Regions from separate parts of the Lentibacillus cibarius genome, predicted to be linked through region 1. Evidence: predicted binding sites of a transcription regulator. Region 1 holds the regulator's gene; each other region holds the start of a gene.

Region 1 (11,219 bases):
GGCCCAAGCGACTGTTTACCAAAAACACAGGTCTCTGCGAAGCCGAAAGGCGAAGTATAGGGGCTGACACCTGCCCGGTGCTGGAAGGTTAAGGGGATGCGTTAGCCTTCGGGCGAAGCGTTGAACCGAAGCCCCAGTAAACGGCGGCCGTAACTATAACGGTCCTAAGGTAGCGAAATTCCTTGTCGGGTAAGTTCCGACCCGCACGAAAGGTGCAACGACTTGGGCACTGTCTCAACGAGAGACCCGGTGAAATTATACGATGCGTGAAGATGCGCATTACCCGCGACAGGACGGAAAGACCCCGTGGAGCTTTACTGCACCTTGATATTGAATGTTGGTACAGCTTGTACAGGATAGGTGGGAGCCGTCGAAGCGTGAGCGCTAGCTTACGCGGAGGCACCCGTGGGATACCACCCTGGCTGTACGAACATTCTAACCCAGGGCCGTTATCCGGCCCGGAGACAGTTTCAGGCAGGCAGTTTGACTGGGGCGGTCGCCTCCCAAAAAGTAACGGAGGCGCCCAAAGGTTCCCTCAGAATGGTTGGAAATCATTCATGGCGTGTAAAGGCACAAGGGAGCTTGACTGCGAGACCTACAAGTCGAGCAGGGACGAAAGTCGGGCTTAGTGATCCGGTGGTTCCGCATGGAAGGGCCATCGCTCAACGGATAAAAGCTACCCCGGGGATAACAGGCTTATCTCCCCCAAGAGTTCACATCGACGGGGAGGTTTGGCACCTCGATGTCGGCTCATCGCATCCTGGGGCTGTAGTCGGTCCCAAGGGTTGGGCTGTTCGCCCATTAAAGCGGTACGCGAGCTGGGTTCAGAACGTCGTGAGACAGTTCGGTCCCTATCCGTCGTGGGCGCTGGAAGTTTGAGAGGAGCTGTCCTTAGTACGAGAGGACCGGGATGGACACACCGCTGGTGTACCAGTTGTTCCGCCAGGAGCACAGCTGGGTAGCTACGTGTGGTAAGGATAAGTGCTGAAAGCATCTAAGCATGAAGCCCCCCTCAAGATGAAACTTCCCATCACTTCGAGTGAGTAAGATCCCTCAGAGACGATGAGGTTGATAGGTCCGAGGTGGAAGCGTGGTGACACGTGGAGCTGACGGATACTAATCGATCGAGGACTTAACTACTACTACAGTCGTTGAATCATACTCTTATTTAGTTTTTAGGGTGTAAATTACCCCTTGTTATATCGCGGGGTGGAGCAGTCTGGTAGCTCGTCGGGCTCATAACCCGAAGGTCGCAAGTTCAAATCTTGCCCCCGCAACCAAAATTATTCAATTAACTACACCGAGTAGTCATCAATGTTAATTGAATATCAATAGTACTTTATGAGTGCAATCAAAAATAGTTTAATTTATTTTTTAAGTAAGCATCTCACTAGCTGACAATAGCTGTAGTATAACATTATTATTAGGTCCGGTAGTTCAGTTGGTTAGAATGCCTGCCTGTCACGCAGGAGGTCGCGGGTTCGAGTCCCGTCCGGACCGCCATACTAAATGCGAACATGATTTCCGGGGAGTGGAAACATGTTTTTTTAATATGAAGAACATAGTGTCATAAAGGCTGCAAATAAATAAATACTGTTTATATAGAGACGTTAAAATGAAATACATAACGATACAGCCGTTTCGATTCATAAAGAAACGGTTTTGTTGTATCTAGGAAATGATAGATTTGGATTGCTGCGGACAGCTTAGGCCCCAAACCAGCCACGCCAGATTGACGCACAAGACGTGCCAATGCAGGCATTGCGACTGGACGTCGCGGTTTTAGCCTTCGGACGCACAGGACGTGCCAGTGAGGGCGCCTATATAAGACGTGACGAACTTAGTCTGTTCTTCCAATCTTCAAACTGATGATTAGTAGGACAGGTAAGGTTATATATCCTGTACATGCGTGATAAATTAAGATGGAATGCTTTTTCTTTTTCTACTTCGTTTGCTATTATAAAGTTAACGTTCACCAACATTTTTAATGTTAAAAGATGACCTTACAAGAAATCTTCGGTACACGATACGAGCTGAGATAAAGGGTCAAGGTTTCCGAAATAGGTAAAATAAACGATATGGTGGTTTGCACATGGATGAGTTTACTTTTATTGATCAGATAAAGCAATCGTTGTATAAGCAGCCAGCGTTGGTAAAAGGTATCGGGGATGACGCGGCAGTTTTTCGTCAATCAGCGCAGGATATCGTTACAGCTGCAGATACATTAGTAGAAGATGTCCATTTTTCCAGGGCATTGATGGACGCTTTTTATATTGGCTACCGAGCACTGGCGGCAAATATAAGTGATATAGCTGCAATGGGGGCAGCACCGGCCTTTTACCTAGTATCAATCGTCATTCCGGATCCTTGTTCTGATGAAGAATTGAATGATATATACAAGGGTATGTCTTATGCGGCGTCTGACCATCGCATGGATTTAATTGGTGGTGACACAGTTTCCGGCAATGAGCTATCCATTGCCATCACGGTCATTGGCTTTGTGAATAGGAAGCAAGCGCGGCTTCGGAGCGCGGCAGAACCTGGTGATGTTTTGTTTGTGACAGGTACATTAGGGGACGCTGCTGCGGGGTTTCATATTTTGAACAGTAACAAGTTCTATAAAGACAGTTCATACTACATGGATAGACACCGTATGCCACAGATTAGATCAGCTTTTGCTAAACAGCTGGAGCCATTGACTAGGGTCGCACTAAATGATATAAGTGACGGGCTTGCCAGTGAAGCAAATGAGATTGCCGAGGCTTCGCAAGTCAGTCTGACCATCTATGAGAATCAACTTCCTGTCAGGGATTCCTTTGAGCAGTTTTCTGAAGAAGAGCAGCATAAATGGAAATTATATGGTGGGGAAGACTTTGAACTGTTAGGTGCTGTTCCGGAAAGTGAGTGGGAACAGCTAAAAAGCATTGCTGCGAGAAACAGCACACCGCTGACTGCAATCGGATATGCTAATAATAGGGAAAATAAGGATCATCATGTATGGTTAGTGGATGATAGCCATACACCTAAACGTCTACTGAAAAAGGGGTATACCCATCGAAGCAGGTGATGATATGGACGATTATCAAATAACAACACACACGGATAATGAAACTGAACGGCTTGCTGAAAAACTTGCATCGCTTTTGAAACCAGGTGATGTCGTTACGTTAGAAGGTGACCTTGGGGCAGGAAAAACAACGTTCGCAAAAGGGATTGCTCATGGCCTGGGTGTTAAGCGCACGGTAAATAGCCCGACGTTTACTATCATTAAAGAATATGAAGGGGAGCTTCCTTTTTACCATATGGACGTCTATCGGCTAGAGGACAGTGATGAAGATATTGGTTTTGATGAATACTTTAACGGTGATGGTGTTTGTGTTGTTGAGTGGGCACATTTTATTAAGGAGCACCTCCCTGAAGCATATTTGAATATAACCATCACTTATGCTGATGAACATACACGTGTGCTGACACTTTTCCCCGGGAATGCACATTTCAAATCAATTGCAGCCGAGTTGATCGGTTGATGGCAAGGAGTTACTGGCAATGAATATATTAGCTATAGATACATCAAATCAAGCGATGGGTGTGGCGGTGCTGAAAGACGGACGGCCCTTAGGCGAGTTCATGACAAACATAAAGAAGAACCATTCGGAACGGTTGATGCCGGCAATCGTTCATCTAATGCATGAGGTGAATATGACACCTGTCGACTTGGATAGAATCGTGGTTGCAAAAGGTCCTGGTTCTTATACAGGGGTACGCATTGGTTTGACAACGGCAAAATCAATGGCATGGTCGCTCGACATTCCTGTTACGGGTGTTTCCAGTCTGGAAGTACTTGCCTGGCAGGGACGTTTTTATGATTCGTATATATGTCCATTTTTTGATGCACGGCGCGGTCTTGTTTATACAGGGCTATACCGGTGGCAAGAAGGGATACTTGTACCGGTAGCGGATGAGAGGAATATAGTCATGGACGATTGGCTGCATAAGCTGGCGAATATGCAACAAGAAGTACTGTTTGTAAGTCCGGATATGCAATTACATCAGGAACGAATTTTGGAACAGATGGGAAGCCGGGCAGTTATTCCCCACGGGACTTGCAACGTGGCGAATCCATCCCATTTAGCATTGGCTGGACAACAGAAATCACCAGATGATACACATATGCTGGCCCCCAATTATTTACGGTTGGCGGAAGCGGAAGCAAAATGGCTAAAAAAACAGAAGGAAGACAAGTAAAATGGCTGAACTGGTTATTCGTAAAGTAAACAGTGCTGATATAGATGACATCGTGGACGTGGAGCAGGCTTCTTTTTCATCGCCATGGCCAAAGGAAATTATGTTGCAGGAAATAGTCGATAATCACCATGCTCACTATTACGGCATGTTTCTGGATGGGCAGATGATTGGGTACGCAGGGATGTGGCATGTTATTGATGACGCACAGATTACAACGATTTCTGTTATTCCGAGTTTTCGGGGGAAAAAGCTGGGCGAGAAGTTATTTTTATATGTGATTGAACAAGCTATGTATATGGGAGCGAAACGCCTTTCCCTTGAAGTCCGTGCATCCAATACCACTGCCCAACGCATGTACCGGAAGTTTGGACTCGTACCGGGTGGCGTCCGCAAAAATTATTATACAGATAACCAGGAGGATGCCATTGTTATGTGGGTGGATTTATCATGAATAATGATAGGTATATAGTTGGAATAGAAACGAGCTGCGATGAAACAGCTGCTGCAATTGTCAAAAATGGCCGGGAGATCGTTTCCAATGTGGTTGCATCGCAAATTGATAGTCATAAACGCTTCGGTGGTGTAGTACCTGAAATTGCGTCAAGGCATCATGTTGAGCAAATGACGATCGTTCTTGAGGAAGCGTTCAAACAGGCTGACATGACATGGGAGAAAATAGATGCAGTTGCTGTTACAGAAGGCCCGGGCCTCGTCGGAGCATTATTGGTGGGGGTTAATGCTGCTAAAGCGCTGGCGTTTGCCAAACAAAAGCCGTTGATTGGTGTGCATCATATTGCTGGCCATATCTATGCGAATCGATTTGTTTCGGAATTTGAATTTCCGCTGCTCGCATTGATCGTCTCCGGCGGTCATACAGAACTAGTTCTAATGAAAGAACACGGCAAGTATGAACTGATTGGTGAGACACGTGATGATGCGGCAGGGGAGGCGTATGATAAAGTAGCCCGTATGTTGGAACTGCCATACCCAGGCGGTCCGCAAATTGACAAGCTCGCTAGTAAAGGTGAAGCATCCATTGCTTTTCCACGTGCCTGGCTGGGAGAGGATAGCTATGACTTTAGCTTCAGTGGCTTAAAGTCATCAGTTATCAACACGATCCACAACACCACCCAACGCGGGGAGGATATCAACAAAGAAGCGATCGCTGCCAGTTTTCAGGCAAGTGTTGTCGATGTGTTAACGGCCAAAACGTGGAAGGCTGCACAGGCCTATCGTGCCAAACAGGTAATTGTAGCTGGCGGTGTTGCAGCAAATAAAGGACTCCGTGATTCGCTGACTGCTAAATTCAGTGGGTCAGGTATTCCACTTTTGATACCGCCGTTAAATCTTTGTACAGATAATGCTGCGATGATTGCCGCAGCTGGATTTGTAAATTTTGAACATGGCAAACGGTCTGGCTGGGATTTGAATGCTAATCCATCATTACCGTTAAAGTGAAATGTCCACAGCGTCCTTGAAGGGCCTGTGGATATTTTTTGCGAAAGCATATTAATTGGGATGTGTGTATGTGGATGGATTGTGTGGATAAGTCCGTGTTTTTCTGTGGATAATGTGGGTAACTAAAAAAAACACTGCTAAATAAGTTACCTCATATACGTTAACTTGTGGATAACCTGTGCATTGCTATTTTTGAGCGGTCTTCATCACCTGTTGATATAGTGGGAAAATATAAAAAACCCGCATGATTTAGCATCACACGGGCTACCTTTAATCCTCCTCTTGCAGTTCGGTCCACTCTTCCATTAACGAGTCAATTTTTTGTTTCAGCTGATTGGTTTCTTCCGTTAGTTCAAGTGCTTTTTCATGATCTTCATAGATGTCTGGTTCGGCCATTTTCTGTTCAAGGGCAGTCAATTCCGTTTCGTGCTGTTCAATGACCGCTTCCAGTTCTTCAATGCGGCGTTGGATCTTCCGCCTCTCCCGCTGCTGCTGCTTGTTTTCATGGAATGTCGTCTTTCGATTTCCTTGTTGCACAGAAGATTCCTCTATCTCCGTTAACCTCTTGATCTCTGCCTCTTCTTGTTTTTTCTCCATGTAGTAGTCGTAATCACCTAAGTAAATGGTTGCCCCTGTATGTTGCATTTCTACTACTTTATCGGCCAGCCTGTTAATGAAGTACCGATCGTGGGAAACGAATAGAATCGTTCCGGGAAAGTCCATTAAGGCACCCTCAAGCACTTCTTTACTGTCAATGTCCAGATGGTTGGTTGGCTCATCGAGAATGAGGAAGTTGGCATTTTGCATCATGAGTTTCGCTAGTGATAAGCGGGCCTTTTCGCCACCGCTAAGCGAATGGACAGGTATCAGGACATCTTCACCCGAAAATAAAAAATTCCCTAAAACGGTACGGATATCCTTCTCATCGGTGTCCGGGTATTCATCCCATAGTTCGTCCAGCACCGTTTTGGAAAGGGTTAGTTGCTGCTGTTCCTGATCATAATAGCCAATCTCTACATTGGTGCCGAGATTGATAGTGCCTGCAGAAGGCTGAACTTGTCCGGTTATCGTTTTTAGTAACGTTGTTTTACCGACACCATTCGGGCCAGTTAACGCAATGCGCTCACCGCGGTTAGCATGAATCGTGACGTTTTGAAACACTGGATCATTCTCATATTGAAAGCTGAGCTGATCAATCTTCAATACATCATTTCCACTTGTTCGGTTGATCCGGAAAGTGAAAGAGGCCGACTTTTCGTCCCCTTTAGGCTTGTCTATACGTTCCATCCTTTCCAGCTGTTTCCGGCGGCTTTGGGCACGCTTTGTTGTCGATGCACGGACAATGTTCTTCTGAATGAAATCTTCCATCTTTTTAATTTCGTTCTGCTGTTTTTCATACTCCTTTAGTTCCTGTTCGTAATCGAGTGCACGCTGGTTTAAGTAATGGCTGTAGTTCCCGTTATATTTTTTTGATCGATTCCGGGAGATTTCATAAACCACAGCTGCCGTTTTATCAAGGAAATACCGATCGTGTGATACAATGACGATTGCTCCGGGATAGCTTCCTAAATATTGCTCCAGCCATGTCATGGTATCAATGTCCAGATGGTTGGTCGGCTCGTCTAATATTAGCAGATCAGGCCTTTTAAGCAGTAGCTGCCCGAGAGCGAGCCGAGCTTTTTGTCCACCGCTCAGTTCATTAACCGGTGTATCATATGGAATGTCACCGAAATTCAAGCCTGTCAAAACTGCTTTAATATTTGCCTCATATTCGTATCCGCCGTCCTCCTCGAACTTTTGCTGCTTTTTGTCGTAATCTGCGAGCAGCTGTTCATAATTCGTATCTGACAGAGAAGCCGTCTGTTGCATTTTTCGCTCCATTTGTCTTAAATCCTCTTGCTGCTTTAACAAATGATCGAAAACCTCCAACATTTTATCCCAAATCGTTTTATGGGATTCAAGGCTGGTGTGCTGCGTCAAATAGCCAATGGTAAGATTTTTCGGTTTGAATAGCTCGCCACTATCATGGGAAAATTCCCCCGCCATTATTTTTAGTAAGGTTGATTTACCGGCACCGTTTCTCCCAACAATAGCAATCCGGTCATTTTCTTTAATCTCCAATTTTATATTCGCTAAAATTTCATCAGCCCCAAATGATTTGGAAACATCATTAAGCTGCATTAGTATCATGATTTTTCACCTCATTCATCATGTGTCTATCGTATCATGAATTGACTGGGTAATCATCATGTGAAATTCATCACGACTTTTTTGTGTTTTTTTGTTAGAATGGATAAAGGATTACTTACAAATTAGATGGAGTTGAGCAAATGTCTGAATTCACACATTTTAACGAACAGGGCAGGGCAAGAATGGTCGATATTAGTGAAAAGAAGGAAACAGAACGAACGGCTACTGCTGTCTCAAGTATCCAATTAACAAAAGAAATATATGAAAAGATAAATGCGGGAACAATGAAAAAAGGAGATGTATTGGCTGTCGCTCAGGTAGCGGGAATTATGGCAGCCAAACAGACGTCTGACTGGATTCCGATGTGTCACCCGCTGCAATTGAAGGGAACGGACATTACGTTTGACTGGAAAATAAAAGATGGCGTTTATGAACTGCAAATCGCAGCATCCGTTAAAACAAAAGGTTCAACCGGTGTAGAAATGGAAGCTTTAACAGCAGCGTCAGCGACAGCGCTTACAGTTTACGATATGTGTAAAGCACTTGATAAAGGAATGATTATCGGTCAGACGTATCTTGTTACCAAAACCGGCGGAAAATCAGGTGAATATCATCGGGACAACAAGGGGGACTGACAGTGGATAATAGTAAAATACCGCAAGCGACTGCTAAACGACTACCACTTTATTACCGGTTTTTGAATAATCTCAACCATCAGGGAAAGAAACGTGTATCTTCAAAAGAGTTGAGTGATGCAGTTAAAGTGGATTCCGCGACGATTCGTAGGGACTTTTCCTACTTTGGTGCATTGGGAAAAAAAGGGTATGGCTATAATGTGGAATATTTGCTTGGCTTTTTCCGGAAAACACTGGATCAGGATGAACTGACCAACGTCGCTCTTATTGGGGTAGGAAACCTCGGAACGGCTTTTTTGCATTACAACTTTATGAAAAATAACAATACAAGAATCATGATGGCATTTGACGCGGATCCGAATAAAACGGGTACAAACAGTGACGGTGTACCGATTTATCATATCGATGATCTTGAAGAAAAAATGGGAGATGTACGAGTAGCGATTTTGACCGTTCCCTCTAATGCGGCGCAAGAAATCACAAATAGGCTGGTGGAATTTGGAATAGACGGAATTCTTAATTTTACGCCCGCAAGAATAACAGTCCCATCCGATGTTCGTGTTCATCATATCGATTTAGCAATTGAACTACAGGCACTCGTTTATTTTCTGAAGCATTATCCATTAGCTGAGGATGAATAAAAAGCCGATACTGAAGTATAAAAAAGAAGCAGTGCAACCGTTTAGCACTACTTCTTTTTCCTTTTTATTTTGAGATGGATAATCATCATCCGGATTCCGACACCAATGTCAAGTGTTGCAATAATTGCAAGTATAATCGTCGGAAAGTTCCAGACTGATCCGTCCGTAATGCGTACGGCAATGCTAACGAACAGTGCTCCTACAAGAAAATATATCATTGCCATCGATTTCGGTGTCATTCGCATAATAATTATTACCCCTTAGAAATGATAAGTCTCAGCTAAAAAGAATGCATGTAATAGCCGGGTTTTATGGTGTCAGTGCCATCACAATAGTCTCCAGTTGCTTTTGCAAATCTTCCAGATCCAATGCAAGCGATAAAATTACGGATATGGAATTTAAGCTCATATGAACAATGATAGGCACGATAATACGCTTCGTTTTCACATAAAGAAATGCAAATACAAAGCCCATGGAAGCGTAGACAAGCGTATGCTCAGGTTCTCTATGAATAATGGCGAAGATTAACGCCGACAGTGCCGCTGCAATAAAAAAGTTCGTCCGCTTGTAAAGTTCTCCAAAGATAATCTTCCGGAAAATAATCTCTTCTAATATTGGTGCTATAATAGCTGTAACGATGACAAAAATAGGTGCCACTCGGGTAATGTCCATAATCATTTGGGTGTTTTCCGATTCTGGTTTCACACCTAAAAAAACTTTTTCAATACGCGAAGCAATGCCATTAGCAAGATATGCCATGAAAAGTCCGGCAATAGCCCATAGAATAATTTCCCCCGTTGATAGTCCGGAATCTGCTTGGTTCCGGGTCATTTGCATATCCGGGCGCATGAGCCACAAGACAACGACCAGGCCGGCTATAAAACTGAATACGGACCAATAAATCGAGGCTTCCGTGATTCCTAACGGTGTTAATACGTACAGAAGTGGTGCAAATGCTAACACGGAAAATTGCATAATTATATACGTCAAAATCACATACCAATACCGTCTTGCCAAGATAAAACGACTCCTTTATTTTTTTATTTCTACAGTATATGCTTCAACTCAATTCTTCTATTATAAAAACAGTATTAACTATTTTATCATAATTTCCAAATACCTTATAATAGAATGGCAAGCGTGATGTACTTGAAAATTTTTTAAGAGACAATGCTTGCATTTTTTAGTTGAATTTTATAATATAATAATTGGACTTAGCACTCACTACATTCGAGTGCTAATAAAAAAACTGAAAAGGAATTAAGGAGGTTGTCGGCATGATTAAACCACTAGGGGATCGAGTTGTCATCGAGCTTGTGGAACAGGAGGAAACAACCAAAAGCGGTATCGTCCTTCCTGATTCAGCACAGGAAAAACCGCAAGAAGGAACTGTTGTAGCGGTTGGTTCCGGCCGTACAGCAGACAATGGAGAAAAAATGGCACTTGAAGTCAACGAGGGTGACCGTATCATTTACTCCAAATTTGCCGGAACAGAAGTGAATTACGACGGCAAAGAATACTTAATTATGCGTGAAAGCGACATCCTGGCAGTTATCAGCTAACCACCGGAATGTCAGCAAATAACATATAACAAACTGAGGAGGGCGATTAATCATGGCAAAAGAACTTAAATTTAGTGAAGACGCTCGTCGTGCGATGCTGCGCGGTGTGGACACACTTGCAGACGCCGTTAAAGTCACATTGGGACCAAAAGGCCGCAATGTTGTACTTGATAAAAAATTCGGTTCACCATTGATTACAAATGATGGTGTCACGATTGCTAAAGAAATTGAACTGGAAGACCATTTTGAAAACATGGGTGCACAGCTCGTATCTGAAGTTGCATCCAAAACAAACGATATTGCCGGTGATGGTACAACAACAGCTACGGTTCTTGCGCAGGCGATGATCCGTGAAGGACTGAAAAACGTTGCATCCGGTGCTAATCCGGTAGGTATCCGTCGCGGTATTGAAAAAGCAGTTGAAGTAGCTGTTAACGAACTGAAAGGCATTTCTAACCCAATCGAAGGCAAAGACTCTATTTCCCAAG
Region 2 (11,219 bases), 410 kb from region 1:
CTGAATAAATAAAATATATGGGGGGGAACGGAATGGAGGCAATAATGGATACCATTGCCGTTATTTCAGAATATACTGCTATTCCACTTATCTTATTGATTATTGGTGGTGGTATCTTCTTAACAATTCGGCTGGACTTTTTTCAATTTAGGTATTTTCCGCATATTATAAAACGAACAGTTGGAGGTATATTCAGGAAGACGGAAGCTGGAGAGGGGACAGTCACTCCGTTTCAAGCAGTATCCAGTGCACTAGCATCAACAGTAGGGTCAGCCAATATTATTGGTGTTCCAGTCGCGATTGCTTTCGGAGGTCCTGGGGCAGTCTTTTGGATGTGGCTTGTCGCATTGATTGGCATGGCAACGAAATATTCGGAGGTAGTCCTTGGCATTACATATCGTATTGTCAATAAAAAAGGCGATTATGTCGGTGGTGCGATGTATTATATGGATAAAGGATTGGGATGGAAGGGATTTGCGGTCATGTTTGCGGCGATACAAGTAATTTTTGTATTCGCCAGTACGTCCGTTCAGTCTAATTCATTGGCAGTTACAATGAAATCTTCCTTTCAAATTCCGACGATTGTAACCGGAATTGTTATCAGCGGAATTATCTTATTAGTGATGCTGGGTGGAATCAAATCGATTGGTCAATTTGCAGAAAAATGTATACCTACTATGGTTACTGTATATATGTTAGCGGCCTTAATTGTTATTGTTGCTAATATTGATGCCGTTCCGCACGCATTTTTTATGATATTTAAACATGCATTCACGCCAATTTCTGCGATGGGTGGATTTGCTGGAGCGGCTATTGCGGCCATTATCCGTTGGGGTGTAGCAAGAGGTGTTTATTCCAATGAAGCCGGTATGGGCAGTGCTTCAATAGCCCATTCGGGTGCGAAAAATGAGCATCCGGCAACGCAAGGTTTCTGGGGTGTCTTCGAAGTATTTGTTGATACAATTCTGGTGTGTACGGTCACAGCACTGGTTATTTTGACAACAGATGTATGGACAGTTATTGATGCGGAGAATGCTGCCTCCATGACAATGGCGGGCATGGCGGATGTATTTGGTCAAGAACTTGCCGGTATTATTGTCAATATATGTTTGTTTTTCTTTTCTATTACAACGATTCTTATGATTGTCTATTTTGGAGAAAAACAATCAGAGTATCTGTTCGGTCACAAAACATCATTAATATTCCGTTATGTTTATATTGGTGCCGTATTATTTGGCTCAACCGGCAGTCTGCTACTTGTTTGGTCATTGCTGGATGTTCTTATCGCATTAATGGTTGTACCGAATATGATAGCGCTTATTTCTCTAAGTGGAAAAGTCAGAGAAATAACAAGAGATTATTTCACTAGACATTACAAAGAAGCTTCGAACTTTGATAACAGTAATGAAGAAAAAAGTGTATGATACTGTGCTAAAACTAATAGTTAAGCAAAAACCCTCTGTGATTGGAACTGCATCACGGAGGATTTTTTTAAGGGACTCTGATATTTCATTATGTAACTTTTTATTAGCAGAGACCGACAGTATTGACAACAAAACTTTTTCTTAGATACGGGGGTCAAGTATGAAAAAAAGACTTTTTATGTTTATTGTCATTACTGTCAGCATGTTGATAGCTGGCTGCAGCAATGAATCAGGGAACAATGATTCGAGCGCTGATCGGGCGAGCGAGGAGCAAGCCGTTGATAAAAATGAATCTTTTACAACAGTTGATGATGCTTCCAGGGGACAAAAGAAAGCCGGGACTGAACAGGAAAAGGGCAACGACAGCAAAGACAAAGCAGCATCAAAATCTAAAAAGACTGCCGATGCCGATCGGAAAGTTATTTATCATGCCAATCTGCATATCGAAGTGAACAATTATGAAAAAGCAGCAGCTGATATCAGGAAACAGGTGAACGAACGGGGCGGCTATATCGTTGAATCAAGTATGCAAGGCGGTGCTGAGGATGGGGCAGCGAGTGGACAGATTACGGCACGAATTCCACAGAAACACTTTCGGGAATTTATCCAGCTGGTGGAAGACGGCAGCAAAAAGGTCGTAAACAGCTCCATTTCCGGTCAGGATGTGACAGAGGAATATGTTGATTTGAAATCGCGACTGGAGTCCAAACGAGTCGTGGAAAAACGGCTGCTTTCCTTTATGGAACAAGCCAAGAAAACAGAAGATCTGCTCGACATTTCAGAGGATCTGGCAAAAGTACAGGAGGAAATCGAGCAGATAACCGGTCGGATGAATTATTTACAGAATAAGGTAGACCTCGCCACCGTCACCATTCGGATGGAAGAAAAGAATGTCACTATTACAAGTGAAGAGGATTTAAATACATGGGAAAAAACGAAACAGCAGCTCATGAAAAGCATTAACTTTCTCCTATCGGCGTTCTCAGGGCTATTTGTCTTCATCATTGGCAATCTACCAGTGCTAATTATATTGGGGATTATTGGTGCGGCTGTATATTGGATCATCAGAAGGCGGTGGAAGAACAAGCGGGAAGAATAAGGTTTTATAACAGGAATTGTCTCCTTAAAATTGGATTCAGGACAACTACAGACCCCATGTTTGGCGTTTTTACAAAGAACTCTGGCGTTTTCATGTTAGTTTTTGGCGTTTTTGCAGTAAACTTTGGCGATTTCCTGCTAAACTTTGGCGTTTTTGCCAAAAGCTAGATGGATTCGTTTTCCTTCACGAACTTATGCGTTATACTGATTAGCGTCTACATTCTTTTAACGTTGGATTATGAAGGAGTATGGGAATGGATGGATTCGTTTTAAGGGGACTGCGGCTGTCTATTTTTCTGTACGCTCTCTTACACTTTATCAATTACTATTTACAAATCAATGTCATATCGACTATACATGCCGGCATCGGTCTTGTCATGCTGGTTCTGGCGGCGACGTATTTAACACTGCATCGTTTCAAATTGCCGCTTTTCCTTCTCACAGGCGGCGTTGTCATTTTGGTGCTGACCGGCGGATTTAATGTCGGGAATATGCGTAACGGCCTGCTGCAAATGAGCGATATTATCGGTTTGCTCGCGGTAGTTCCGATGATTGGCTGGGTATTGCGCCAGGAGCCTTATATTGAGGAATTGATTGGTCTTGCTCACAAGCTACTAGATTCCAGCCGAAAGTTTTATTTTGTCATGGTTTTATTCACACATATGCTTTCGTACTTTTTATTATTTGGTGTCATTCCGCTGATGTATCAATTTGTAAGTAACATTTTGCAACATCAGCGGGGAGAGGCGTGGGAATATTTTAAAGGATCGGCGCTGCTGCGTGGATTTGCGTTGTCAACCATGTGGATCATTAGCATACCAAGCTTTGCCTTTGCGGTTGATGCGTTAAATGCACCACTTTGGAAGGCTATTCTGCAAGGCTTTTTTGTTGCGGCAGCTGCTTTAATGATGGCTGTTTTATTTTCCTATTTTGAAGAAAAACGTTATGGGATTGACTTTACTTCTGAAATTAACACAGAAATAGCGGCAGTACTTGAGCGATCGTCTGACAAAAGAGTGCAGCTGCGCATGGCGATCGAATTTACTTTCCTGTTTATTACGTTATTCGGGACTATTTTTCTATTATATGAAATGCTTGCTGTTAAGCTGATGCTGCTGATTCCGTTTGTGATTATTGTGTGGGCCAGTATGTATTTCTTCGTAAAACGTAAGCCGAAAAATATGCTCACTGAAATGAAAGATTACTATGTAAATGGTCTGTCATCGAAGGCATATCAGTTCAGTGTGCTGACATCAGCTGGTGTGATTATATTTGCCATGAACCAGAGCGGAATCGGTGAGACGCTTATTAATGGCATCTATTCGTTTCAGGAAGTTGTTCCGTTTTTCAATATGCTATATTTCCTGCCATTTATTGTGATTATTCTTGGCTTTATGGGGCTCGGGCCACTGACGGTTATGGTGTTGGTGGCAGGTATTCTGGAAAGCATCTCACTTCCGTATTCACCGGAATTGATTGTGCTTGCGGTCACATCGGGAAGTGCAATATCGATTCTATTATCCCCATTGATCATGCCAGTCATCATCCTGAGTGGAACTAATGGATTAAGTGCATTTAAAAACGGGCTGAAATTTAACTATAAGTATGCAATCGCTCTATATGTCATGGTACAATGTTACATTCAATGGATGGTGAGCTAAGGATTGTTTTCCGGCTCGGTGCCGTAAAAAGGAGGCGTTCACATGCGGATAGTCGTTACAGCGGACACGCATATGCCGAATAAAGGCAAACAGCTACCGGCCCGATTAACCAAAGAGCTAACGAAGGCTGATCTGATTATTCATGCAGGCGACTGGAAGACGATGGATGTATATGAAGCATTGTGCGAATACGGAGAAGTAATCGGTGTTTACGGCAATGTGGATGATGAAGCGGTGAAAAAGCAGTTACAAGCGAAGGAAACTTTTTCTATAAACGGATATAACATTGGTGTCGTTCATGGCCACGGGGAGAAAAAGACGACGGAGAAGCGGGCAATTGAAGCATTTGATGGAGAAAATATGGATGTTATCATCTTTGGTCATTCGCATATCCCGTTAGTTCGCTATGTTAAGAAACAGCTGCTTATAAACCCTGGGTCACCAACGGATAAACGGTCGCTTCCGCATTATTCATTTGCCATTCTCGATATTGCTGAAGACATACATGCTGACCTCATTTTTTTCCGGGACAAAAATTGAGGCCAGCCTGCGAATAAGAAACCGGACAGACCGGCGTTCAATTCTTTTAATTGTTCGTAGCCATACGGCCGAGGGGGCCGGTTTCACTGATGATATCTTGTAGCTCATAAACGGAAATCGGAAATATCGGAAACCCGAATGAATGCGGCGTGTACTCAAAAAGCTGGAAATAAATGACGAGTGTTTTGTCAGCGATATAAAACGACTGATCCGGACTGATTCTAGTGAATTCATTAATGGTCGGGATATCGCGTGCGGCTATTTGTCTTTTGATGATATCCGAGATGCGTCTGGTATAGTTACTACCGGGCTTGAATAAATCTCGCAGCCGGCACTCTTTCCCGTTCTGCAGATCAAATGTTGAAGAATTCATGTAAGTTATCCCGTTTGCCGCCATGTGATATATGGCGTAGTTGGATTGTGTTAAACTTAATACCCCGCGCTGGTTGTTCTTTATCTCGAATTCGCCGACCATTTCTGCAATGCTCCCTGACATATCGCTAACTTGTTTGTTAATAAGCTCCTGTGTTTTTCGGATAATTGATTGGTTGATAAACCCTTGCAAAGACTGATTTGCCATTCTGGCCTGGGGGTAAATAACCTGTTGATTAGGCCCTCCGCTCACGCTAAATGGTTCAATTTGGACTGGTAATGAAACAGGCATACCGTCTCCTCCTTTTTATCGTGTACTGTGCCCATTGTATGCCGGAAAGGAAAATGTGTGCTGCCCGTTGTTTTAATGCAAAGATACTAATGAATGTTTAATTTTTTTCGCATTGTTTTTCATGGCATCCTGTATTATCATTGAATGTATAATTTTTATTGTGAAAGTAATCACTAATGATTCCGCTTGTAAACATGAAGACGAAATTGATTGAAAAAGGGGTATGACGACGTTGCAAATAGGTATTGATAAAATAGGGTTTTATACTCCCCATATTTATGTGGATATGAATAAACTTGCTGAACGGCGAAATGTGGAGCCGGAAAAATTTACGATTGGCATTGGTCAGGAAAAAATGGCGATTGCACCGATTACACAAGATGCTGTCACGATGGCGGCGAATGCGGCATTGGAGATTGTCGATGAAAAAGATAAGGAAGCAATTGATTTCGTTATCTTTGGAACCGAATCAGGTATTGACCACTCCAAGTCTGCGGCCATTTATGTTCATCATTTGCTTGGCTTGCATGAAAATGCTCGATCGATTGAGCTGAAGCAGGCATGCTACGGTGCCACTGCCGGCATTCAGATGGCAAAAAGTCACGTTGCACTGCATCCCGAGAGTAAGGTCCTTGTGCTTGGGTCGGATATTGCACGCTACGGATTGGAAACCTCTGGTGAAGCGACGCAGGGAGCAGGAGCAGTTGCTTTATTGATCAGTGCCGATCCCGACATCTTGGCATTAGATCATGATAGTGCCTTCAAGACGGATGAGGTCATGGACTTCTGGCGGCCGATTCATTCGGATAAGGCGCTAGTTGATGGCAAACTTTCCAATGAACAATACATTGCTTTCTTCGCGAACGTATGGGAACAATATAAGGCAAAAACAGACGCCACGTTAGCCGACTTTGAAGCAATTACTTTCCATTTACCGTATACGAAAATGGGCAAAAAAGCACTCAAAGCCGTACTTGACGAGGGTGCAGATGAGGATACGGAGCGCTTGATGACGAACTATCAAATCAGCGCGGAATACAACCGGATTGTTGGCAATATTTATACCGGATCGCTCTATTTAAGTTTGCTTTCACTGCTTGAGAACAAGGAAGACCTCCAGCCGGGAGCGCGAATTGGATTGTTCAGTTATGGCTCCGGTGCGGTCGGTGAATTTTTTGCTGGTACCTTGCAGTCCAACTACCGGAAGCAGTTGCCTTTAGGTAAACACAATCAATTGCTGGAATCCCGGACTGAAGTGAGTGTGTCGGAATATGAGGCGATTTTTGAAGAAACACTGCCAACCAATGGATCAGACGTCACACTGGACACGGCCGGTGACCCGGCGGAGATATGTCTGGCAGGCGTGAAAGATGATATGCGGCAGTATGTTCGTAAAGGTTAGTAGGACTAGCGAGCGTGATGGATATAAAAATGGGTGCCCAACCTTGCTAAGGATTTCATTTTTGGTGGAGAAAAACTGAATGAATAAGAAAGTATCATACCGATTAACATAGCAATTGTAATTGGTATGATATTTTTTTGTTGACATGATTAAAAGTCTAATTATAATCATTGCTAGGTTAAGTGGTTTTATAGCGTGTACGAAAAAATTTTTTCAAAAAAGATACTAGAAACGTAAGTAGTTCCGTTTCTGTGGAGAAAATTTGAAATACCATAATAAATAGCAGACCAAATTGCATAGTTATTTGGTCTGCTATTTTACCTTGTACATCAACACTGAACTTTTTAAACCAATAAGGTTATTGTTATTTTATGTTAAAATAAAAGTAGCGTTTGTTAAAACTAACTGGCAATTTAGTGCAATAGCAATGATTAACTGATATTCAACGAACGGAGCCATTTCATTGATTTACTAAGGTTGTGAATTGGTGAACTTAAACTAACGGTGCAGGTTTATGTAATAAGAAAGTGATAAAATAAGGAGAAAGGAGAGATGTTGAAATGGTTATACAATCGAATATGTCACCAGCAGCAATTGTTGATGTTTGGAAAGAAACGGAATATGTTTTTATGAAACATAAAATACCACTTACTAAACAATCATTAGAGACATTGGTTGAAAATAAACGTCTACCTTCGCTACTACAAGAATTGAATTCAGTTGTTGGTAGTTCTACCGCAACTTGTATAGAAGGTGGCTGACAAATGCCAATTAAAAAGGAGTAGGTTACTCCTTATATTACTAAAATGAACAGTCGAAAGCACACACCATTGCGAGTGCTTTCGACTGTTTTATGTGCTTCTACGATTCGAAATAAATAATAAAAGCTGAGATATGATAGCCAGAATAGGCAATTCCAATAATGGACCTATAACTAACGTTAAAGCGATTAAAGGTTGGTCTGGGAACGCAGTCATAGCAATCGCTAAAGCGATTGGAGAATTTCTTGCTAAAGTAGTTAAGCTTAAACTTGTTCTGTTGGAGTTAGGAAACCTCATAAGCTGTCCAACCTTTTGACCAACAAAGAAGTTTATAGTGAAAAACAAAAGAATAGGTATGGTAATTTGCCACATTAAATCTAAATTATCCAGCAGTAATTGCCCTTGTGAAGCAAACATGGCAACGATTGCAAGGCTTAGAAAAATAATTGGTAACACGCTAAGGTTGGATATAAGGTTCTCTCTTAGCTGCTCCTTGTTTCTCAAGATCATTTTTGTTAAAACAGCTAAAACTAAAGGTATGAATAAAACAATTAGAATACTTTCTACTAGAAACCCAAGTTCTATAACTCCAGTAGTTCCGCCAAAAATAAGAAGATAAATAGGCAACAAAATGACTTGTAAAATTAAGTTTAAAGGTAAGATTGCTGTTGATAACGCAACATTTCCTTTTGCTATCCCTGTAAAGATTAAGTACCAGTCAGTGCATGGTGTAACCATGAGCATGATAAATCCAATATACAACGCTGGATTATCACCTAAAAATACCATTGCTAGCAACCATGCTAGGATAGGTGTCCAGACAAAGTTTATAATGACTGAAGTATATGTAAACTTGATGTTTTTAAAAGCTTTCTTTATTTCTTCAATAGGAATTTGTAAGAAAGTAATGTAAAGCATCGCCACTAATAAAGGAACAATAAATCTTTCCGCACTATCTTTTATTAGTTCTACTTGTCCTATACCTATACCAATTATTACTGCTAAGAAAATAATAAGTGTATATAGTTTTTCAAATAAGTTCGTCGTTATCACCACCTACAAAGAATAATATAATGCCATAAATAATTTTACCATACATTGACTGTTTTGCTTATTAAACAATACCAGCCAATAGCAGAAAATGACTATTCCAGAATCGGGCTGTGACTGCTAAACTAAAGTAGACAGATATTGCTAAATAAAAATGAACACTTTTGGGGGGGCGTTGCATTGGGCAGGCCCCGGCCGGGGCCTGCCCAATGCAACGGTAACTGAATCTCCTTTTACATGTTTTCATTTTGATTCTGTCAACGATTCATTTGCACCTTGAAAATTGAATATTTTTTAAATGTTGGAGGGCGTAGCTTCGTAATGAGCATTTGCTTGCGGAGCAAGCTAATGCGAATGAGAAGGAAGCAAGCGTGAGCGCGGTAGTCTACATGCTCTATTTTAAAAAGACGCACGCCATTTCGATATGATAGGTTAATAGATATCATCAAAGAAATGGAGTGTATGGAAAGGTGGACAAGTTCAGAGTGTACACGGACATACGGCAGCTTTACCAGCAGGGGTTTAAAGTTGCTCAGATCGCCAGAAAGCTTGGCATCTCACGAACAACTGTTTATGATTATCTGAATCGGGAGCCTGAGGAAATGTCTATTTGGGTTGCCGGCACAAAGGAACGCTCTAAAAAGCTTGATCCTTATGAAAATGAGATCTTTTCCTGGTTGAAAAAGCACCCCGACCTTTCGGCCGCGCAGATACAAGATTGGCTCTTAGAGAAACACGGAAATATGGATGTTGCGGCCAGTACCGTTCGCAATTATGTCAGCCAATTACGAGGGCGGTATCATATTCCTAAAGTATTACATGTGCGAGACTACGAGGCCATTCCCGATCCCCCCATGGGGCAACAGGCACAGGTTGATTTTGGTGAGACAAAACAACAGACGACGAAAGGAGAGGAAAAAAAGCTTTACTTTATCTGCCTTGTCCTGTCGAATTCACGGTATAAAACAGTGATGTGGTGGGATCGGCCGTTTACGACGAAAGACGTTATCCAGGCGCATGAGACATTCTTTGAACAACTTGATGGAATGCCTGAAGAAATCGTTTATGACCAGGATCGTGTCATTCTTGTCGATGAAAATGCCGGCGACCTCATTTTTACAGCAGACTTTCAGAAGTATCGAGAGGAACGGGGATTCCGGGTTTATATGTGCAAGAAAGCTGATCCGGAGTCAAAAGGACGAGTTGAAAATGTTGTGGGATTCGTCAAAAATGGTTTTGCCAAACATCGTGTTTTTGACAACATTGATAAATGGAACGAGACGTGTCAGGAATGGCTGGATCGAACCGGTAACGGCAAAATACACAATACAACAAAAAAGAAACCGGACACGGTGTTTCAAATAGAAAAGAAACACTTGCGCCCAGTCATTCCTAAAGCAAATATACTTAAAAAAGATGATTTTAGTATAACAGTAACGGTGAGGAAGGACAACACTATCCTATACGATGGCAATCGTTATTCCGTGCCACTTGGTACCTATCAACATGGGGAGTCCAATCAGGTTCATCTTTTAAATAAAGGTGAGATACTGACCGTGATTGACGGAAACGGCGAGATCATCGCTGAACACAAAATCGATAACCGAAAAGGAGAACTCATTCAAGCGTCTAATCATCGCAGGGATCGTTCAAAGGATATTGAAGCCTATATCCAAAGCTTGGCTTCACGTTTTGAAAATCCGAATCGGGCGACGACTTATTTGGGGGAAATTCGTAAATGTTACCCACGTCACGCTAGAGACCAGCTCCAAGTCATAGCGAAATGCACGAAAAACAGCGATAGCCAGCGAATGGAACAGGCATTAATAATGTGTGTGGATAATAGATTATATTCCGGAAATGATTTTCGAGACGTCTTAAACCACCTGCATCAGGAGGAATCAGAGAGCACAGATCAGGCAATGGAGAATGACGTTTCTTCACCCGTTCATAAATCTTATGAGAATTGTCAGCCAACGACTAGGGCTTTGACCGATTATATCAGCATTCTGGAAGGAGGTTCTTCTACATGACATCAACAGGCCATCTTGAACAGCAATTGCGCACATTACGGCTTTCAGAAACGGCACAACAACTCCCTGAAATGATTACGGAGGCGGAGAAACAAGACGCCTCCTACCAGGAGTTTCTTGCCCGTTTATTGAATTACGAACAAAAACGCCGAGAGGAGAAACGGATTGAGCGCAACATGAAATGGGCGGCATTTCCTTTTCACAAAACGTTGGAGGAATTCGATGTTCATGAACAAACAGCGTTGAGTCAAAAACAGCTGAATCAACTAAAAGAACTAACGTGGCTGGACCAACTATATAATTTAATTCTGTTGGGGCCACCCGGCGTAGGGAAAACCTTTCTGGGTGTTGCGCTGGGGATTGAGGCCATTTATCGGGGTTACCAGGTTTCGTTCCTGCCAATGGGCGAATTGGTTCATATTCTTAAAACAGCAGATGTCATTCGCAAATCGCAAACAAGAAAAAAGCGTATCCTTAAGTCGGATCTCGTTATCATTGATGACTTAATGTATATGGCCATGAATCAACAGGAGGCGAATCTGTTTTTCCAACTGATTAATGAATTATATGATCAATCTACCATCAT
Region 3 (11,219 bases), 1.3 Mb from region 1:
TTTGGTTTTATCATCGCAGCAGAAATAGCTAGTGACTAATGGTTAAAGCCTTTACTGATAAAGTAAAGGCTTTCTTGTTGTTGGAAGAACCCCAATATAGTTGGCTGGCCTAACACCTTTTACACGTTTGTCACGTACAATAATGTAAGTGACCATGATGGAAGGGGAGGATAGTAATGGTATGGCCAATTCAGCAGCAACCTAGTAATTATTATCTAAATCAGCAAGGGAGATTCCCGGCACAACCGCCACAGTTCCAGCCCACAAGTGGTATACAGCAACTTTTAACGCCTCAGAACACCCAGCGTTTATTATCACCAGAGCGAATCAGCAATTTCTCACATAAACTGAGTAGTCTGCAGCAGATTCTAAAAACCGTTCAATCGGCAGCACCAATTATACAACAGTATGGACCCATGCTTAAAAATCTGCCGACGATGTTTCAATTAATGAAAGCTTTAAGTGACAGTGAAGAAGAAGATACAGAAAAACAAGATACATCTGAATCGCTTCCTGAAGGTGAAGACGAAAGCTTGCCTGCAGATATGTATTTGGAAAGCGTTCAAACAGATGCAAATGAGGATGTTGACAAAACAGGTGAATCGGTACCAAAACTTTTTATTTAATATCTCCATTTAGGCAAACGACTTGATTTTTTTCGATAAAAACGAAAAAATAGGGTTACGCTATAGAAATTAAAGTGGGGGTATCTTATGACAACCGAATTGGCAACATTTGCAGGCGGGTGTTTTTGGTGTATGGTCGAACCATTTGACGAGCGTCCGGGTATCCTGAATGTCGTTTCAGGTTATACGGGCGGTAACACCGAAAACCCGACCTATGAGGAAGTGTGCTCGAACACAACTGGGCATGTCGAAGCAGTGCAGATTACATTCGATCCTGAAGTTATGCCTTACGAAGAACTTCTAAGCACCTTTTGGCAACAGATTGATCCAACCGATGCGGACGGACAGTTTAATGATCGGGGTGAGTCCTACCAGACTGCCATTTTTTACCATAACGATAAACAGAAGCAACTAGCGGAGGAGTCTAAGCAAAATATCGAAGCAAGTGGGAAATTTTCCAAACCGATTGTTACACCGATTATACCGGCTAAACCATTCTATAAAGCAGAAGAGGAACACCAGGATTACTATAAAAAGCAAGCATTCCATTACCGTCTTTACAAGAAAGGTTCCGGTCGGGAAGACTTTATTAAGGAAAATTGGCAGCAAAAGGTCGATTCAGCAAAACTGAAGGAGCAATTAACACCTATTCAGTATAGCGTTACACAAGAAAATGGAACGGAAAGGCCATTCTCCAACGAATACTGGGATAATGAGGAAGAAGGAATTTATGTAGATCTTATCTCCGGAGATGTCTTATTCTCCTCCCAGGATAAATTTGATGCGGGATGCGGATGGCCAAGCTTTACCAAACCGGTTGATCCTTACCTTGTAAAAGAAAACACAGACACCAGTCACGGTATGATTCGTACCGAAGTAAGGAGCAAACAGGCTGATTCCCACTTGGGCCATGTTTTTAACGATGGACCGAAAGACAAAGGTGGTCTACGTTATTGTATGAACTCCGCTGCAATGAAATTTATACCGAAAGAAGAAATGAAAGATAAAGGGTACGGGCGTTATTTATACCTTTTTGGATAAGTTTACAATAATATTATTATGTTAACAAGAAACCGAACAGGAGCGTTGACTAATGATTCACTTAAACTGGAAAGAACGTGAAACAGTAAAAATGATTGAATGCATCCATACCGATGCTAAAAAATTCGTCGTAAATAATAAACTGACACCAGGAGAACGATACCATGTCAAAAATGAAACCGATGAATTTTACTTTATTATCGATAACAGCGGACGAATCGGTGGATTTTACAAGGATTATTTCAAGGAGATATAAGCCGACTGCACATGACATTAGCTTATAAAAATAACAGGCACTATTCTGCCTGTTATTTTTAAATTAACTGGAATGATAGGAAAAACTTCGGAATTCTCTATAAGAAGAGGAGAGAACGGTGTTTTTCATTACTTACTACATATATAAATTTGCAAGCATGATCCCCAGTGTTTCCTGATAGATTTCCTCAAACTGGCTAAACGGCAACGGATTGACACCTGTACCCAGTTCGACAGTAAATCCGGGTCTTCTAAATTCTTTTATGAACCAGTCTTTGAAACCGGCATAACTATCAATATAACGAACAGGGCGATATCCGCTTACACGACTGTATTCACTGACTATTTCCTGTGCTGCAGGCGGTTCGAGACCCTCATAGCCCCAGTAAATAACTTCACCTTGCGTATGCAAAGCATTGACTCGCCAAAAGTTTCGTGTATTAGCTAACTTTGCCATGGCAAGCGCTTCTGGTTCCGACAATGGATGTGGTCCCGGATAATCTCTCGGCTGAGGTGAATTGGGCTTTCGGGCTGCTTCGACGTCCCATCGTGCAGGATATTGGTTATTCAAATCAACCCCGGCAATATTCGCCTTCCAATTTGAGAAATCCGGATTTTGATTATTTAAGGCCAATACCTCATCACGGTAAGGGCCAGCTGCAGAAGCGCCATTAAGAACAAGATTCACACCATCGGGGTTGGCCATAGGAACTACGGATAAATTCGTGTTTAAAATAAGAGGGTATACTTGCATTCCTCTTATCGGAAGTCTATTCGTCAATGCTCGTGCATACTCATTTAAAAACCGCATAATGACAGGGGTTGTAATCCATTCGTTAGCATGAAATGACCCATTCAAATGAACCTGTTTACTTCCATTTCCAATCTGCAGTTCGATTAAATCTTTTCCCATAACGGAACGGCCTATTATCTGTTGTTTGATAAATGGATAAACGGTAGTCAGCTGCTTGATGTCACGTACCATTTGATCAAATGTATAATGATTAAAATCCGTTAATAGTAATTGATTGACACGTTGCGGGATGGTGATATGTTGTCCGACTTGTAAATTAACAGGATCAATTAAAGGATTAGCCAATTGGAGCATATCGACTGGTAAATTCTGTTCCATGGCGATGTTCCAAAACGAATCATTCCTACATATTTGCCTGCTAGTTGCAATATAGCCGGGTATTTGCACTGTTTCACCTATAGTTAAATGATACGGATTGGACGACAGATTCGATTGTTCGATCAAGACAAGCGGGATATCAAACAATTCACTGTAATACCAAAACGAGTCATTAGACCGAATGATGACCTCCATAAAAAACCTCTCCCTTTGATAATTCCAATAGTAAATAATATGTATAAAAGCCCAGGAATGTGTTTCAATGCTTGAACTTGCCGACAAAGTTCTGTAATATTATTTGTATAGTTTATTGATTTCGTCCAATCTAAAGGAGGAGTAACGTTGGCATTTATCATAACATCACCTTGCATAAATGAAAAATCAGGGGAATGTGTGGAAGTTTGCCCTGTTGATTGTATAGAAGAAGGCAAAGACATGTTCTATATTGATCCTGATATTTGCATCGATTGTGGAGCATGTGAGGCGGTATGTCCGGTTGAAGCTATTTATATGGAAGATGAAGTGCCGGAAGAGGAAAATAAATATATAGAATTAAACCGCCAATTTTTTGAGAACCGTTAAAGCAGAAATTCAAATTAGACAAAAACCGCTGGAATCAGCGGTTTTTATTTTATACTCATGATCGGGCAATAAAACTAAACTTTCACTTTATAGAAAAGTCATCATAACCTTTTTCATTCTCATTTAGATTAACTTCCATATTCTCCACCCGAATAAACGGGCTGAACCCTTTTTCTAACGCTCGCAAATATGCATGAACCCGCTGTTCATCACCTTCAACTTCCAGCTCAACTGTACCGTCTGCTTTGTTTTGAACCCATCCGGTCAACTGATAATTTTTAGCCTGCTGCTGAGCCGAATATCTGAATCCTACTCCTTGAACGCGTCCACTAACGGTAACTTGGGCTAACATCTTTATCGTCTCCTTTTCATCTTGTCTACTAATATATAGACGCATCGTTCATTTTCAAACGTCATTTTCTTGCATATCAAAACCTGCACCTATTGTCAATAGAAAAATATCGACAATACTGTTGCTATGTTTTTGTGATGATTGTCACATTTTGGTGGAGATTTGTCGTGTCAGATTTGTTTGCACGCTAACCAACGTGATATGCTGAAAAACACGGAATTAAATTCCGGAAAACAGAGATAAGCTGGTGGAAGTTGTTAGATGGCAAGGGCTAGCCGACTTAATCTAGTAATCTCTTCATTATTATTAAAGCATAGGAGTGAATCGTATTGTCAGGTCCAGCTTTAAAACGTATCGACAGCCATTCTGCTATTCATGAAGCAACATTGAATGAGGCGATAGAGCTGACGAAAATGCTCGAAAAACTTGTCGATAACAGTCAAGAAGAAAAAGCAATGGAATTATCATATGTGCTTCTTGAACAATGGGAAACAAGAACCCTCGCTCACGCCGAAGCAGAAGAAGAAGGTTTATATAAAGATCTCGTTGAAGATAATCCGGAGTTAAAGGATGACATTGTTGCGCTGACACGTGATCACGATTTACTGCGGCTTCTAGTCGCTGAAGTCAAACAGTTACTGCCGGAACACGGCGTAAACAGTGATGTCGTACAACGATTTCATTCATTGATTATCGTTGATCAACTGCATAATCAAAAAGAGATGGAAGTGCTCCCGGATCACTGATCCAACTTATTCACTCAGGAGGTGAAACATCTTGCATCCCGAACAAACTGCATCCAGTAAAAAACGGACACTACGCATTATTCTTCCGGAACTATACAACTTTATAACAACAAAATTGGAAGAACTTTACAATATCCACCCATACGATATCCAAGTTTATGCTGTGAAAGAAGCGTCCGGGTACAAACTGTTCCTTTATTACGGGGATGGATATGCTCATCAGAAATCCCAATCATTTACAGACGAGGCCTTGCAAAACTTTGATACGGAACTGTTGGAATTCATTGAAAGCGTTGGGGAATCATGCAAAGAAGTGATGATTGCCGATTATTACCGGATGATGAAACCGTAATAGGAAAGGATGACTAAACATGTTCATGTTTGAAGATGAAGCAAATAATGTTGAGGATCGAGAGGATTTAATAGCGATTTTGAAGATGCGATTTGGTGAAATTCCACCAAAAGTCATCGAGACCATTTATGACATAAAAGATTACAATACATTGGAACGCTTAATACTTGTTGCTTCAAACGTTCCAAGCTTAAAGATTTTCCTGGAAGAAATGGAGGCAGGCAGTGGTAGTTTCAAAATTCTAGGGGAGCGATTTAACCCAATTGAAGCGACACAGGACGGTGAAGCAAATGAAAAAGAATAAAAATAAACTATTTGAAAGTTTAAGACATATTAAAGCGGGAAATCGAATTAATGATGGCTGGACGGAAGAGAGCACCCGTCCGCGTGATTCAGAAGATATATATCGGAGACGCTGGCAACATGATAAAGTTGTCCGGTCAACACATGGCGTCAACTGCACCGGCTCATGCAGCTGGAAAATCTATGTGAAAGACGGTATCATCACGTCCGAAACCCAGCAGACAGACTATCCGAGTACCGGCGATGATTTTCCGGAATACGAACCGCGCGGCTGTCCAAGAGGGGCCAGCTTTTCATGGTACACATACAGCCCGATACGCGTGAAATATCCATATGTGCGCAGTGATTTGTTTGCACTTTGGAAAGAAGAGCGTGAAGCAGGTTTTGACCCTGTGGAAGCATGGCAGAACATTGTCAGTACACCTGAGAAACGTGCCCAATATGTCCAAGCGCGTGGAAGAGGCGGTTTTGTTCGTGCGACATGGCGGGACATGAGTGAGATGATTGCCAGTGCTTCTATCCATGCTATTAAAAAATATGGGCCGGACCGTGTGGCAGGATTTAGTCCAATACCGGCTATGTCGATGGTCAGTTATTCTGCTGGTACACGTTTTCTTTCGTTAATCGGTGGTACCATTCTAAGCTTTTATGACTGGTATGCCGACTTACCACCGGCTTCTCCGCAAGTATGGGGGGAACAAACAGACGTTCCGGAAAGTGCTGACTGGTTCAATTCCAAATACTTTATCATTTGGGGAACCAATCTACCGCAAACGCGGACACCGGATGCCCACTTTATGGTAGAAGCGAGATATAACGGAACCAAAGTTGTCGGTGTCAGCCCGGACTATGCGGAATATGAGAAATTTGCCGATATTTGGCTCCCGGCACGCGCCGGTACGGATGCTGCCCTGGCAATGGCTATGACACATGTTATTTTAAAAGAGTTTTATGTCGATAAAGAGACACCTTACTTTACCGATTACGCTAAAAAGTTTACCGACTTGCCTTACCTAGTAACCTTGAATGAACAGAATGGGGAATATCGCAGTGATCGTTTTCTTCGCGCATCCGATTTGAATGATGAACACGAACTCGGCGAATGGAAAACACTTGTGTGGGATGCTGTAGCTAATACACTGGAAGCTCCAAATGGCAGTATGGGCTTTCGCTGGGATGGCGGAAGTAATTGGAATCTCCAGCTTGATAAAAACGATGGTAGTTTCATAGACCCAGAGCTAAGTTTCATTAATCGCTATGATGATACGGTCACAGTAAGTTTCCCTTATTTCGCGGAAAAAGAAGGGGACATTGTTAAACGCGGTGTACCTGTAAGAGAAATACAGGATGTTAACGGGAACCGTGTAAAAGTAACAACCGTTTATGATTTGATGATGGCGCACACTGGCATTGACCGTGGTCTACCGGGTGACTACCCATCTAATTATGATGATCCAAAACCATATACTCCGGCTTGGCAGGAGTCAATTACAGGTGTTAATAAAAATCATGTCATCAAAGTGGCGCGTGAGTTCGCTGACAATGCTGAACGGACAAAAGGGAAGTCGATGATTGCTATGGGTGGCGGAACAAACCATTGGTATCACAGTGATCAGATTTATCGTGCCATTTTGAACCTGGTACTTCTGACAGGCTCACAAGGTGTCAATGGCGGCGGCTGGGCCCATTACGTCGGACAGGAAAAAGTACGCCCACAGGAAGGCTGGCAGCAAGTTGCCTTTGCCGGTGACTGGCAGAAACCACCGCGTCACCAAAATGGTACATCCTATTTTTATTTCATCACCGACCAGTTCCGTTATGAAAGCCTGCCGGATGATGCTGAAAAGACGGATTGGGGAGGTAAGTATAATGACATGCACCCAGCAGATCTGAACGCACTGGCTGCAAGACTTGGATGGTTACCTTCCTTTCCGCAGTTTTCACAAAACTCTATTGATCTGGTTAAAGAAAGCCGTGATCGAGGGGCGCAAACGGAACAAGAGATTATTGATGATATCGTTAGCCAAATAAAAGACAACGAAATAGATTGGGCGATTGAGCATCCTGACGACCCAAGAAACTTCCCGCGGGTGTTTTTCAACTGGCGTTCCAATTTGCTTGGAGACAGCGGAAAAGGACACGAGTTTTTTGTTAAACATCTAGTCGGGGGTGACAACCAGGTAATGGCGGAACCGGAAAACTCATGGCAGCCGGAAACCGTCAATACGGATGGGGAAGCACCTACGGGTAAAGCGGATCTTCTTGTTAGTGTCGATTTTCGTATGACAAGTTCCGGACTGTTTTCTGATATCGTTCTACCTGCCGCGACATGGTATGAAAAGAATGATATTAGCAGTACAGACATGCATCCGTTCGTTCACCCGTTCAATGCAGCTATTTCACCGCCATGGGAAGCAAAAAGCGACTGGAATACATTCAGGGAAATTAGCAAAGTGTTTTCAGAACTAGCCGAAAAACATCTCCCAGCAACGGAAGATTTGGTTGCTTCACCGCTTGGTCACGATTCACCCGGTGAAATCGCACAAGCAATGGGGAAAGTAAAAGACTGGCGTAAAGGCGAAACCGAAGCTATTCCTGGAAAAACGATGCCAAACTTTAAAGTGGTCGAACGTGACTATCCAAATGTTTATCAAAAAATGACAACAGTTGGCCCGCTAATAAAAAATGGTTACGGTGGCAAGGGCGTTACCATCCCTGGTGAGGAAGTTTACGAGGAATTAGGCGGACGTCTCGGCAAATCGAAACGTGAAGGCATCGGGAAAGGCAATCCGGATTTATATACGGACGAACAGGCCATTAATGCCATTCTATTGATGTCCGGCGCTACAAATGGTAAACGGGCAGTCGCCGGATGGAAGTCACTCGAAACCAAAACCGGGCAAAAGCTTGAAGATATTGCAAAACCGCGTGCAGAAGAGGATCATACATTACGTGATTTAACCATTCAGCCGCGACAAGCAATTTCAACGCCAGTCTGGAGCGGTTTGGAGAAAGACCATCGACGGTACTCACCGTTTACAGTAAATGTGGAATACAACATCCCATGGAGAACACTGACAGGAAGACAGAGCTTCTATCTTGATCATGAAATGATGCTTGATTACGGTGAAGGACTGCCACTGTATTTGCCTCCATTAAGACATGGACCATTCCTCAAAAAGGAGGAAGGTGTGGAAGAAAATGAAAACAAATCGATTACGGTAAGGTATTTGACACCACACCAAAAATGGGGCATCCATACGATGTTTACGGATACAACCAATATGTCGACGTTGTTCAGAGGCTGGCAGACTATCTGGATGAATGAGGATGACGCAGCATCTATCGGGCTTAAAGATAATGACTTTGTCGAAGTTTATAACCGGAATGGCGCCATCGCAGCAAGGGTAGTCGTCACATACCGGATACCAAAAGGAATGGCGTATATGTACCATGCACAGGATCGAACAATGGGTGTTCCTGCCACCTCCATGAACAAAAAACGTGGTGGAACCCATAACAGTGTCACAAGAATCACGCCAAAAGGAACACACATGATTGGTGGTTACTCGCAGTTAAGCTATGGGTTTAACTATTACGGGCCAACTGGGCATCAGCGGGATACCATAGCCGTCATCAGAGCATTGAAGGAGGTAGATTGGCTTGAGAATTAAAGCACAGGTAGCGATGGTCATGCACTTGGATAAATGTATCGGCTGCCACACTTGTTCCGTAACCTGTAAGAATACGTGGACAAACCGGCCTGGAACAGAATATATGTGGTTCAATAACGTGGAGACCCGTCCGGGGACCGGCTATCCTAAGCGTTGGGAAGATACGGAACGCTTTAAAGGTGGCTGGGTTTTGAAAAATGGTAAACTGCAGTTAAAAGCAGGTGGACCTATTTCTAAGCTGATGAACATTTTTTACAACCCGGACATGGCTAGTATGGAAGACTATTATGAACCTTGGACATACGATTATCAGCACCTAATTAACAGCCCAAAAAGCGAAAATCTTCCAGTGGCACGTCCGCAATCAATGATCACAGGAGAGTATATTGATAAACCGGAATGGGGGCCCAACTGGGATGATGACCTGGCAGGTGGAACCGAGTCCGTTTCTCAGGATCCGACTGTTGAAAAGTTACAGGAACACATATCCACAGAATATGAAAAAACATTTATGATGTATCTGCCAAGAATTTGTGAGCATTGCCTGAATCCATCATGTGTGGCATCCTGCCCATCCGGTGCCTTATATAAACGTGATGAAGATGGCATTGTTCTAGTGGACCAGGAAGCGTGCCGCGGCTGGCGCTTCTGTATGAGTGGGTGTCCATATCACAAAGTTTATTACAATTGGAATACCCACAAAGCTGAAAAGTGTAATTTCTGCTATCCGCGGACAGAAGCGGGACTTCCAACCATTTGCTCAGAAACGTGCGTCGGAAAAATCCGCTACATCGGTGTTGTTCTGTATGACGCAGATAGAGTGAAGGAAGCAGCATCAGTGGAGGACCCGCAGGATTTATATGAATCCCAATTGTCCGTATTTCTTGATCCATTTGATCCTGAAGTCATTGAAGAGGCAAGGAAGTCAGGTATCAACGACGAATGGATTGAAGGTGCACAAAATTCACCGGTTTATAAAATGGCAATGAAATGGAAAATTGCGCTACCATTGCATCCGGAATACCGGACAATGCCTATGGTCTGGTACGTGCCGCCGCTTAGCCCAATCATGAATCACCTTACAAATGAGGACGATTTAAACACGGACGGATATATTCCAGCCGTTGACCAAATGCGAATCCCTATGCAGTATCTAGCATCGATTCTCGCCGCCGGGGATACGAAAGTTATTCGGAAAGTACTGCTGAAATTAACGGCTATGCGGGTATACATGCGTGGAAAAACAGTCGGTGGTGTCGATTCATTCAGACAGAGTGAGCTGCTGAAAGAAGCTGAAACGGATCCGGAAGAAATAGAGGATATGGCACGGCTTTTGGGTATTGCCAAATACAACGAGCGATTTGTTATTCCAACCGGACGTAGGGAAATGGATGATGATTTGTATTATGAGCAAGGCGCCTGCAGCTTAGAGGATTTGGCACCGCCGGAGGGTCTTACAACATACGCCTCCGGAAGAAAAACTGCACCGGAACAAATGGTTACATTTACATCCGGAGGTAAAAAATAATGGAACAGCAAGAACGCACCTTTCTCATTGTCGGCGCCCGTCTGCTAGCATACCCGGAGGAAACATTCCTTGATGAGCTTGAGGACATAAAGGATGAGATTAAGACTAACAACATTTCACCTGACAAGCAGCAAAAAATGATCGATGCTTTACAAGCATTTAATCATTATACAATCAAGGAGTTACAGACAAAATACGTATCGACATTTGACCTTCGAGCAAAAAATGGGTTGTATCTAACAGCCCATGAGCTCGGGGATAGTAATAAACGAGGTGCCGCACTGATTAAATTACAAAATATAATTAATCAGGCGGGCTACGAACGGATAGACGAAGATTTATCGGATTATATTCCGATGCTTCTGGAATTCTTGGCTGTCGCACCTGACAGCAGTGATAATGAGCGGCTGATTAGGCGTCTGGGGATTGCCATCTATCGTATAATGAGCAACCTGCCAGAAGAAAACCCGTACCGACAGTTTCTGCAATTATTAATGGATGCCGTTTTTGCAGAGCCGACAAAACAGGAAATGGAAAAGCTGGAATATGAACGAGAAGAAGCCGATTTGGAAGAACTACCATTTCCGATTATGTATGGGTAAGAACAAAGGCGTCAGCGTCCTTGCAG

Evidence for each region. Region 1 encodes Rex, which represses fermentation and respiration genes when NADH is low (regulators of the CRP and FNR family bind a similar motif). Its sites were predicted from a motif close to TTGTGAAATATTTCACAA; they were not measured.
Region 2: a site for Rex is predicted at 5,546-5,563, ahead of FFL34_RS13135 (hydroxymethylglutaryl-CoA synthase). Genes of this name have one in related genera too.
Region 3: a site for Rex is predicted at 4,121-4,138, ahead of FFL34_RS17440 (hemerythrin domain-containing protein). Genes of this name have one in related genera too.

What each region holds. Positions count from the first base shown of each region.
Region 1 covers NZ_VCIA01000001.1:2,260,908-2,272,126, forward strand. Annotated here, with positions in the region: rRNA gene FFL34_RS11050 (23S ribosomal RNA) at 1-1,140, shown strand, start outside; tRNA gene FFL34_RS11055 (tRNA-Met) at 1,204-1,280, shown strand; tRNA gene FFL34_RS11060 (tRNA-Asp) at 1,427-1,503, shown strand; gene thiL (thiamine-phosphate kinase) at 2,093-3,067, shown strand; gene tsaE (tRNA (adenosine(37)-N6)-threonylcarbamoyltransferase complex ATPase subunit type 1 TsaE) at 3,072-3,527, shown strand; gene tsaB (tRNA (adenosine(37)-N6)-threonylcarbamoyltransferase complex dimerization subunit type 1 TsaB) at 3,547-4,245, shown strand; gene rimI (ribosomal protein S18-alanine N-acetyltransferase) at 4,247-4,696, shown strand; gene tsaD (tRNA (adenosine(37)-N6)-threonylcarbamoyltransferase complex transferase subunit TsaD) at 4,693-5,703, shown strand; gene FFL34_RS11090 (ABC transporter ATP-binding protein) at 5,974-7,893, opposite strand; gene moaC (cyclic pyranopterin monophosphate synthase MoaC) at 8,034-8,528, shown strand; gene FFL34_RS11100 (redox-sensing transcriptional repressor Rex) at 8,531-9,169, shown strand; gene FFL34_RS11105 (YdiK family protein) at 9,217-9,414, opposite strand; gene FFL34_RS11110 (CPBP family intramembrane glutamic endopeptidase) at 9,479-10,186, opposite strand; gene groES (co-chaperone GroES) at 10,447-10,731, shown strand; gene groL (chaperonin GroEL) at 10,784-11,219, shown strand, end outside.
Region 2 covers NZ_VCIA01000001.1:2,672,142-2,683,360, forward strand. Annotated here, with positions in the region: gene FFL34_RS13110 (alanine/glycine:cation symporter family protein) at 33-1,424, shown strand; gene FFL34_RS13115 (DUF4349 domain-containing protein) at 1,585-2,523, shown strand; gene FFL34_RS13120 (hypothetical protein) at 2,777-4,183, shown strand; gene FFL34_RS13125 (metallophosphoesterase family protein) at 4,226-4,723, shown strand; gene FFL34_RS13130 (RsiV family protein) at 4,770-5,387, opposite strand; gene FFL34_RS13135 (hydroxymethylglutaryl-CoA synthase) at 5,620-6,789, shown strand; gene FFL34_RS13140 (hypothetical protein) at 7,350-7,550, shown strand; gene FFL34_RS13145 (arsenic resistance protein) at 7,641-8,603, opposite strand; gene istA (IS21 family transposase) at 9,071-10,633, shown strand; gene istB (IS21-like element helper ATPase IstB) at 10,630-11,219, shown strand, end outside.
Region 3 covers NZ_VCIA01000001.1:3,549,512-3,560,730, reverse strand. Annotated here, with positions in the region: gene vrrA (VrrA/YqfQ family protein) at 177-626, shown strand; gene msrA (peptide-methionine (S)-S-oxide reductase MsrA) at 714-1,667, shown strand; gene FFL34_RS17460 (DUF6501 family protein) at 1,720-1,923, shown strand; gene FFL34_RS17455 (M14 family metallopeptidase) at 2,059-3,249, opposite strand; gene FFL34_RS17450 (4Fe-4S dicluster domain-containing protein) at 3,397-3,636, shown strand; gene FFL34_RS17445 (acylphosphatase) at 3,719-3,988, opposite strand; gene FFL34_RS17440 (hemerythrin domain-containing protein) at 4,318-4,734, shown strand; gene FFL34_RS17435 (hypothetical protein) at 4,766-5,086, shown strand; gene FFL34_RS17430 (hypothetical protein) at 5,106-5,390, shown strand; gene FFL34_RS17425 (nitrate reductase subunit alpha) at 5,377-9,063, shown strand; gene narH (nitrate reductase subunit beta) at 9,053-10,591, shown strand; gene narJ (nitrate reductase molybdenum cofactor assembly chaperone) at 10,591-11,193, shown strand.